DNA from 4 places in the Streptomyces sp. SM18 genome. Region 1 is predicted to be linked to each of the others. Evidence: riboswitches for the same ligand, from Rfam matches in the RefSeq annotation. Region 1 holds a riboswitch; each other region holds the start of a gene.

Region 1 (2,180 bases):
TCCTGGAGAACCGTACGCCGTCCCGGCCGCCGCACACCGCGAGGTGAATCGCCGATGCTCTCCCCCCGACTTCCACCGCTCCCCGCGCTGACCCGCGCGGAAGCCGAGTTCGTCGACTGCTATCTGGAAGTCCTCGACCAGGTCGGCCGGATCAACCCGGCCCGCGGCGGCGACACCTACAGCGCGCTGCGGGCCGCCCAGGCGCTGGCCTCCCGGGCCACCGCGCTGCGCGACGCGCTGGCCCTGATGCATGACCGGGGCGAGAGCCGGCTCCACGCGGGCACGCTGGACCGCACCTTGCGGCTGCTGGACGGGGAGCGGCGCGCCGGCCGGATCGCGCTTCCTCCGGCGGACGGGAGTTGACCGGCGCCCCGGCCGACTCCCGTATCCCGTGGGCCTTTCGGCACGGCTTCACGACACGCCCGACCACCGGTGCGGATTTCCTCGCTCGTTCGGCGTAGGTGGCCCCCCGCACGAGCGACGGCTCAACTTGCGCGGTGCGCGCGGACGCTCAGCGCGATCCGTTGTTCCGTCGCTGGTGCGGGGCTGGTCGGCGCGCGACGCGAAGGGGCCATGAGCGCCCCGGCCACCTGAACGGATCAGTCGTGACCACTCTCACATCACACCCTTTCAGCTCGGAATTCCGATGATCGGTGCGTAAAGATCCGAGGGACGACAAGCCCCCGCCGCCGCGGCGGGGCGGTCCGGGCGGACGCCGAGTCCTGCCGCCGCCCGGACGACTGGTCGACACGAGTGGATCGGCAGGAGTGGAGGACCCGAGCACAGCGGGCCGACCGGATTCCGGTCAGCCCTTGGGGTGAAGCCGCCGTGTGCGGCCGGGCAACTTCGCCAGCCCGAACCCGACAGGTCATCCTTCACAGGCGGCTGACGAAGGGTTGCGCATGCCTGCGCAGGTTCATGTCCCGTCTCTGTTCGCCCGGGTCGGTACGGCCTCGGTCCTCACCGTCGCCGTCGGCACCACCATGCTGGCCCCCGGCATGGTGAACGACGCCGAGGCCGCGACCCACTCGACGAAGGCGCTCAAGATCGCCGCGTCGAAGAAGGGGGCGCCCTACCGATGGGGCGCCACGGGCCCCCGCCAGTTCGACTGCTCCGGCCTCACGCTCTACGCGTTCAAGAAGGCGGGGAGAAAACTCCCCCGCACGGCCCAGCAGCAGTACAACACGACACGTCACCTCACCAGGTCACAGCGGCAACGCGGTGACCTGGTCTTCTTTCATTCCGGTCGCAACGTCTACCACGTCGGCATCTACGCGGGCAGCGGCAAGATCTGGCACGCTCCCAAGACCGGGGCCCTGGTCCGCCTGGAGAAGATCTGGGCGAACGACGTCTGGTACGGGCGGGTCCGCTAGCGCGCCGGCGGATCGGACGGGGCACCCGTCCCGGGGCATCCGTCCGGCTCAGTGCGGCTGGGCCCCGCCCACCAGGGCGAGCCCCGGCGCGGTGAGCGCCACGCCGCTGCCGCCCTCGATGGCGCGGGCGGTACGCGGCGGGCGCGGCCACCGGCCGAGGCGGGGGCCACCCCGGCAGTGGTGGCCGCGTACCTCAGGCGGGGGCGGAGGCGGCGCCGGGCCAGGGCACGGTGATCGCCACGGTCTTGCCACCCTCCGGGACCGGGCGGACCGTGAACCGGCCGCCGCACTCGTCGGCGAGCGCACGGACGATGACCAGGCCCCGGCCGTTGTCTTGCCGGGTCGCCCCTGACAGCCTCCGGGGGTGCCGGGGGTGGCTGTCCGTCACCCCCAGGTAGAGCTCGGCGTCCCGGTCCAGGCGCAGGTCCACCGTGAAGGTGGGTGACTGCCCGGAGGTGTGCTGGACGGCGTTGGTGGTCAGTTCGGAGACGATCAGGCGGATGGCGTCGGCGATGTCGGTGGAGCCGTGCAACCCCCATCCGGCCAGCACGCGTGCCACGTATCCGCGGGCCTCGGCGACCGAGAGCGGGTCGCTGGGCAGGGTGACGGTTGCTTTCTGATGGTCTGCCATGGCGACACCGTCCTCTTCCGCCCCGGCCGACCCACGATCGGCCGGGCCCGTGCTTGTACGTCAGCGTGCCACCGATCCCGGGTGCGGGCAGGACGATCCGCCAAGATGTGCGGTCCTTGTCGCCCGATACGGTGAACCGCGGCCCTAAGCCGGAGAGTGGTGCCCTCCGGCCGGGC
Region 2 (2,180 bases), 3.4 Mb from region 1:
CGGCGGGGCGGACTGGACTCCGTGGAGGGGTTCGTCACCGCCGTCCTCGCCGAGATCCCGGTCGGGTCGGACGTCCTGCGGATCGTCAACCGGGGGCACCCCGAGCCGATCCTGCTGCACGGCGGGGGAGAGCTCCAGGTGCTGGCACCGGCTGTGCCCGCGCTGCCGATCGGCATGGGCCTGGACATGTGGCCGGACCGGTCCGACGAGTGGCCGATGCCCGCCGGGGCGACGCTGCTCGTCTACACGGACGGCCTGTCGGAGGCGCGGAACGCGCGCGGTGTCTTCTACGACCCGGCGGGACGGCTGCGCGGCCGGACCTTCCCGGGGCCCGAGGAGTTGCTCTCCGCGCTGACCGACGACGTCCGGCTGCACACCGGGGGCCGGACGACGGACGACATGGCGCTGCTCGCCGTCGGACGGCCCGACACGGGCCGACAGGGCCCGCGGAGACCGTGAGCGTCGCGGGGCGGGACGGCGGATGAGCGGTCGCGACCGTCCGTGATCACGAGAACCCGCTCCGCATAACATTTGACGAACCGTCAGAAACTGACGACCGGGCACGAGGCGCTCCAGGCGCCCGCTTGACCCCGATTCCTGCTGATAAGTCCCGCCCGAAGTCGTGAACGATCAGTGGGAACGGCTTGGAATCGGACCCCGGTGTCTATTAACGTTCGATAACGCAGCGCGGTCGTCCCAGTCGTCGCAAGAGGCGGCACCGTGCGCGAGCGCCGAATTCCGCAAGGGAACCGGGGAACCACCTACATGGGGTGAATCGGACACCTGTGTCTCGTGAGAGACGTCAGGGGTCCGTAGGAGACCTTCCTGCTCCGAACCCGTCAGCTAACCCGGTAGGCGAGAAGGAAGGAAAGGAGTGCGCCCACGTGGCGTCGAATCAGCCTGCCCCCGAGACCTCGTCCCCCTTCAGGCCCGCGGCCTTCGGTGACGAGAACACGACGCGGGGAGAATGGAATCCCACCGAGGATTCCCTCCGGCCCGTTCGCGGCAGGCATCGCGTGGCCAAGCAGCGCGGTCTCGCCCGTAGCTCCACCGTCCTCGGTGTCGGCGTCATCGCGGCCGTCGGCGCGGGAGGCATGGCCACCGCGCAGGGCAAGCCGCCGGTCTCCATCTCCCTTCCCGATTCCGTCAAGGACAATCTTCCCGATCCCTCATCCCTTCCCGGTGTGGGCGCGTTCATGTCCGGCGGTTCCGACGCGGACGACACGACAGCCGTCACCGCGTCCGCCCCGCTGACCAGCGCCGGCATCACCGCCACGGAGGCCGAGCAGGGCGCCACCGACGCCGGTGAGGCGCTGCGCGCCCGCATCCTCCAGCAGGCCGAGCAGCAGCAGTCCGGTGCCGAGGCCGAGGCCAGGGCCGCGGAGGAGTCGGCGGCGGCCGAACAGGCCGCGAAGGAAGCCGCGAAGCAGCAGAGTGCGGCCGAGGCCAAGGCCGCGGCGGAGAAGAAGGCGGCGGAGGAAGCGGCGAAGGCGAAGGCGGAGGCCGAGCGCCTCGCCAAGCTGGCCGCCAGCTACTCCCTCCCCACCTCCTCGTACACGATCACCTCGACCTTCGGCCAGGCCGGATCGCTGTGGTCCTCCGGCCAGCACACCGGGCTCGACTTCGCCGCTCCCACCGGTACCCCGGTCAAGGCCGTGCACGGCGGGACGGTCAAGTCGGCCGGCTGGTCCGGTTCGTACGGCTACCGCACGGTGCTGGAGCTCGACGACGGCACCGAGATCTGGTACTGCCACCAGTCCTCGATGGACGTGACGGCGGGCCAGCGGGTCAACACCGGCGACACCATCGGCCGGGTCGGCGCCACGGGCAACGTGACGGGCCCTCACCTCCACCTGGAGGTCCACACCGCGGACGGCTCCGGCATCGACCCGATGAGCTGGCTCCGCAGCAAGGGCCTGACGGTCTGAGCCCCGACGCCGGTCCACCGGCGCGCGCCGCCCAGCCGCGACGGTGGACCGGCGTGCCGCGCCGTGCCGCGGCGGTCCAGCGGCGTACCCCGGGCACCCCTCCGGTGCTTCTGAAACCCCGGCAGCCCTGACGCTCACCCCCCGACGCCAGGGCTGCCGGTCCGCGCCGTCTCCGGTCCGGCCTTCCTGACACGGACGTCTGACACGGAAGGTCCGGCACAGACGTCTGACACGATCGGCGGTACGAGCGGA
Region 3 (2,180 bases), 5.0 Mb from region 1:
GCGGCGCGCGAGCACCTCCTCGGTGAGGCGGCTGCCGCGCGGGAAGACACCGGAGACGATGTCGTGACGGATTGCCGTGCACACCGAATGCGCGGGAATGCGCATGTCCGAACCTCCGCCTTGATATCCGCTGAGCGCGACCGGCCGACGCCTGTTCCGCGACTCTATGGCAATCGGACCGAATTTCCGACGGCGGGACGGAATTCACACCTGGCTTCCGGCCGGTAAAACGTTTCGCGGTGGTCCGGCGCGCGCCCCGCCCGGCGGGGCCCGGCCCGTACGGCGAAGACCCCGGCGGGTGCCGGGGTCTTCGTCAGGAGCGGGGTGCCGTCCCGGAGCGGTTCAGAGCCGGACGCCGTGCGAGCGGAGGTAGGCGACGGGGTCCATGTCGGAGCCGTACCGCGGGGAGGTGCGGGCCTCGAAGTGCAGGTGCGGCCCGGTGGAGTTGCCGGTCGAGCCGGAGAGGCCGATCCGCTCCCCCGGGGTGACGCCCTGGCCGACCTGGACGTCGATCGAGGAGAGGTGGCCGTACTGGGTGTACGTGCCGTCCGTCATCCGGATCACGATGTTGTTGCCGTACGCCCCGCCCCACCCGGCCTCGACGACGGTGCCGGCGCCGACGGCGACGACGGTGCTGCCGGACGCGGCGCGGAAGTCCACGCCCGAGTGGCTGCCGGAGGACCAGAGCGAGCCGCCGGACTTGTAGCCGGTGGTGACATAGGAGCCGGCGACGGGGAGGCGGAAGGCGTTCAGCCGGGCGCGCTCGGCGGCACGGGCGGCGCGCGCCTCGGCCTGACGTGCCTCTTCGGCACGCGCCTTCGCCTCGGCCTTCGCCTTCGCCTTCACCTCGGCCGCGGCCTTCGCCTTCGCGGCCAGGTCCGCCTGGTGCCGCTGCGCACGGGCCTGGGCGTCGATCTGGACCGCGAGGCTGCTGCCGATGGCCGTGACCTGGCTCAGGCCGGTGGCCTCGGCCACCGGGGCGCCGGAGTCCGCGGCGAGGACCGAAGAGGCCTGGGTGTCGGCCGCCAGGACCGAGGACGCCTGGGTACCGGCCGCCAGGGCAGGAGAGTCCTGGGTACCGGCCGCGAGGGCCGGGGAGGCGGTGGCGCCGACGACGCCGGCGGTGGCCAGGGCGGCGATGCCGACGGCCTGGGCGCTCCTGCGGGACAGACGGCCCGGGGCGCGGTGCTTCCCGGTGGCACGGGTGAACGCCATGGAGGGGGCTGGTTCCTTTCCTTCCTTCTCGCCTACCGGGTTAGCTGACGGGTTCGGAGCAGGAAGGTCTCCTACGGGCACCCGCGGCTCACAGGAGACACGGGCATCCGATTCACCCCAGGGACATGGATGGGTCCCCGGCTCCCCAGGCTCGCGCCTGACGGGGACTCGGCGATGACTGCCCGGTGCCGCGGGCGCGGCATACGTCTGGCGGACAGCCGCACCGACGCTAGGGCGGACACCTTTCCGGCACCAAACGGACAAGCCGATGTGTCGCTCATCCCACAACCCATATACGTACATATGGCCCTGAAAAGGGCAAAAAGAAGACCCCGGCGGGCGACTGCCCACCGGGGTCCGTGCCGTCCTGGCGCGTCAGCCGCCGACGACCGACACCTCGCCGATGCCCAGCGCCCTGACCGGTTCCGCGATCCGGGCAGCGTCACCGACCAGGACCGTGACCAGACGGTCGACCGGGAAGGCGTTCACCACGGCGGCCGTGGCCTCGACCGTGCCGGTCTCGGCCAGGCGGGCGTACAGGTGGGCCTGGTAGTCGTCCGGGAGGTGCTGCTCCACCTGGTCGGCCAGGGTCGCCGCGACGGACGCCGCCGTCTCGAACTTCAGCGGGGCCACGCCCACCAGGTTCTGTACGGCGGTCTCGCGCTCCGCGTCGGTGAGCCCCTCGGCCGCCAGGGTGCGCAGGACCGTCCACAGGTCCTCCAGCGCCGGTCCGGTGGACTCGGTGTCCACGGAACCGCTGATGGCGAGCATCGCGGCACCCGTCGCCCCGGAGGCGGACCCGGGCGCCGTCGAGCGCAGCACCTGGCCGAAGGCCCGCACGCCGTAGGTGTAGCCCTTCTCCTCACGCAGCACGCGGTCCAGCCGGGAGGTGAGGGTGCCGCCCAGGCAGTAGGTGCCGAGCACCTGTGCGGGCCAGACGCTGTCATGGCGGTCGGCGCCGATCC
Region 4 (2,180 bases), 4.0 Mb from region 1:
CGACAAGCGGGTACAGAATCCAACACCACCCGTGAGAGTGGACTTCTCATCGCCCTGTCCCATCGGACAAGCCACGGACAGAACGATGAGAAACGGTCAACTCAAATGCGGCCCTACAACCGTGCTCCGGGTCACGCCGGGCGCACGCTCCCGTAGATGGGCATGTAGTAGATCGACTCCTCGCGGACGTTCGCTCCCGGCTTCGGCGCGTGGATCATCATCCCGTCGCCCTTATAGATGCCCACGTGGCTGATGTCGTCGTAGAAGAAGACCAGGTCACCCGGTTGCAGGTCCGCCGTGGCGACCCGGGTTCCGACCTTGACCTGGTCCCACGTGGTGCGGGGCAGGGTGACCCCCGCCTCCTTCCACGCGGCCTGGGTGAGCCCGGAGCAGTCGTACGAGGAGGGGCCCGTCGCCCCCCAGACGTACGGCTTGCCGATCTGGGCGCGGGCGAACGCCAGGACCTTCTCGGCCTTCGACGCGTAGCCGGCGTCCGAGCCGGTGCCGCCGGTCCCGGTCCCCGTGCCCGTACCGGAGCCGGTGCCCGAGCCGGTGCCCTGGCCGGCGGCCGCCTCCTTGGCGGCGCGGTCGGCCTCGGCCTTCGCGGCGGCCTGCTGGCGGGCCAGTTCCTCGGCCTTCCGCTTCGCCTCCGCCTCCTTCTTCCGCTCCAGCTCCGCGAGGCGTGCCTTCTCCTCGGCGGTCAGCTTCGACAGCAGGGAGCGCGCCTCGGACAGCTTCTCCTGGACCTCCTGCTTGCTGGTGCGCAGTTCCGCCTGGGACTCGGTGAGCGTCTGGAGGCTCTTCGTCGCCTCGACCCGCTTGGCGGCCGCCTCGCGCTGCTGGGTACGGAAGTCGGCGACCGCCTTCTGCTGCCGGCTGGTCATCCGGCTCATCAACTGGTCCTGGTCGAAGTACGACTGCGGGTCGTCCGCCAGGAAGAAGGTGGCCGTGGGGGCGATCGAGCCCCCGCGGTACTGCGCCGTCGCGTAGCGGCCCAGCTCACGCCGCGTCTCGTTGAGCTTGTCGGCACGCTCGGCGGCGGCCTTGAGCAGGGCGTCCACCTCGTCGCGCTGCTTCGCGGAGGCGGACTTGGCCTCGTTGTACTTCTGCGTCGCGGTGCCCGCCTGCCGGAACAGGCCGTCGACCTTCTTCTGCACTTCCTCGATGGTGGGTGCCGGTTTCGCGGGGGCGGCCGTCGCGGTCTGCGTGGAGAGCAGGGTCACGGAGGCGAGCGCGGCCGTGGTGAGGCCGACGGCGGGGGTGGTGGCGCGCAGGCGGGTGCGCGGTTTGCGATGCGATGCCAAGGCCGGCATCTCCTTCCGTGGACCGCCTACCGGGTTAGCTGTCGGGTTCGGGCGGAACGGAAGGCTGCCCTACGGTCCCATGGGGCCGGACCGATTCACCCCGGTGCTGCGTGTGGGTCCCCGGTTCCGGTCTCCCGCGAGGGAGGACGGATTCGGCGGAGGCGCCCGCGTGGCGTGGTTCGCCTCAGAGGGGGAACGGGTCACCTGACCGAGCACGCTAGCCAACCGTGGTGTCCCTGTGAAGGTTGATGTTCGATATGCCCGATACGTTTTCGTGACCTTTCCCGTACGGCGGTCGCCGGCCCTGTTCGCGGCCCCGGAATCGTACGGTCCGCATGCTGGTCGTCGCCGTGGGTGACCGGTTGGGGTCATCCTGCCGATGCCGCTCCGTAGTGTCGGTGGGTCGGCCTAGACTCGTGAGGCGATGAGCAGCCTCTTTGACGACAGTTTCCTGGCCGGCCTCCAGCAGGCGGACGACGGCCCCCCGCCGCCTCCCGAGGAGCAGGCACCCGAAGCGGTGCCGGAGGGCCTCTTCGGCGATGTCTTCGACACCCCTCCGCCGCCGCGCGAGACGCACTACCGCGACGGCGCCCCGCGGCCCGTCATCGACTCCGCCGCCCTGCTGGACGGGCTGAACACCGAGCAGCGCGCCGCCGTCGTGCACGCCGGTTCCCCCCTGCTCATCGTGGCCGGTGCCGGCTCCGGGAAGACCCGGGTGCTGACCCACCGGATCGCCCACCTGCTGGCCGAGCGAGGGGTGCATCCGGGGCAGATCCTCGCGATCACCTTCACCAACAAGGCCGCCGGCGAGATGAAGGAGCGCGTCGAGGAGCTCGTCGGCCCGCGCGCCAACGCCATGTGGGTCATGACGTTCCA

The links. A riboswitch is a leader RNA that binds a small molecule or an ion and turns the genes downstream of it on or off. The one in region 1 is predicted to bind cyclic di-AMP.
Positions count from the first base shown of each region.
Region 2: another riboswitch for cyclic di-AMP. It lies ahead of B9S64_RS17650 (M23 family metallopeptidase); the one in region 1 lies ahead of B9S64_RS02100 (C40 family peptidase).
Region 3: another riboswitch for cyclic di-AMP. It lies ahead of B9S64_RS25025 (M23 family metallopeptidase); the one in region 1 lies ahead of B9S64_RS02100 (C40 family peptidase).
Region 4: another riboswitch for cyclic di-AMP. It lies ahead of B9S64_RS20435 (C40 family peptidase); the one in region 1 lies ahead of B9S64_RS02100 (C40 family peptidase).

Region 1 is NZ_CP029342.1:510,926-513,105, forward strand. It holds gene B9S64_RS02090 (ATP-dependent Clp protease proteolytic subunit) at 1-47, shown strand, start outside; gene B9S64_RS02095 (hypothetical protein) at 55-363, shown strand; cyclic di-AMP (ydaO/yuaA leader) riboswitch at 733-899, shown strand; gene B9S64_RS02100 (C40 family peptidase) at 903-1,373, shown strand; partial or broken gene B9S64_RS34810 (LysE family translocator) at 1,422-1,535, opposite strand; gene B9S64_RS02110 (ATP-binding protein) at 1,567-2,004, opposite strand.
Region 2 is NZ_CP029342.1:3,911,687-3,913,866, forward strand. It holds gene B9S64_RS17645 (PP2C family protein-serine/threonine phosphatase) at 1-459, shown strand, start outside; cyclic di-AMP (ydaO/yuaA leader) riboswitch at 720-873, shown strand; gene B9S64_RS17650 (M23 family metallopeptidase) at 885-1,928, shown strand.
Region 3 is NZ_CP029342.1:5,540,300-5,542,479, reverse strand. It holds gene B9S64_RS25030 (GntR family transcriptional regulator) at 1-105, opposite strand, end outside; gene B9S64_RS25025 (M23 family metallopeptidase) at 343-1,215, opposite strand; cyclic di-AMP (ydaO/yuaA leader) riboswitch at 1,230-1,399, opposite strand; gene B9S64_RS25020 (pitrilysin family protein) at 1,591-2,180, opposite strand, start outside.
Region 4 is NZ_CP029342.1:4,484,103-4,486,282, forward strand. It holds gene B9S64_RS20435 (C40 family peptidase) at 132-1,313, opposite strand; cyclic di-AMP (ydaO/yuaA leader) riboswitch at 1,312-1,472, opposite strand; gene pcrA (DNA helicase PcrA) at 1,729-2,180, shown strand, end outside.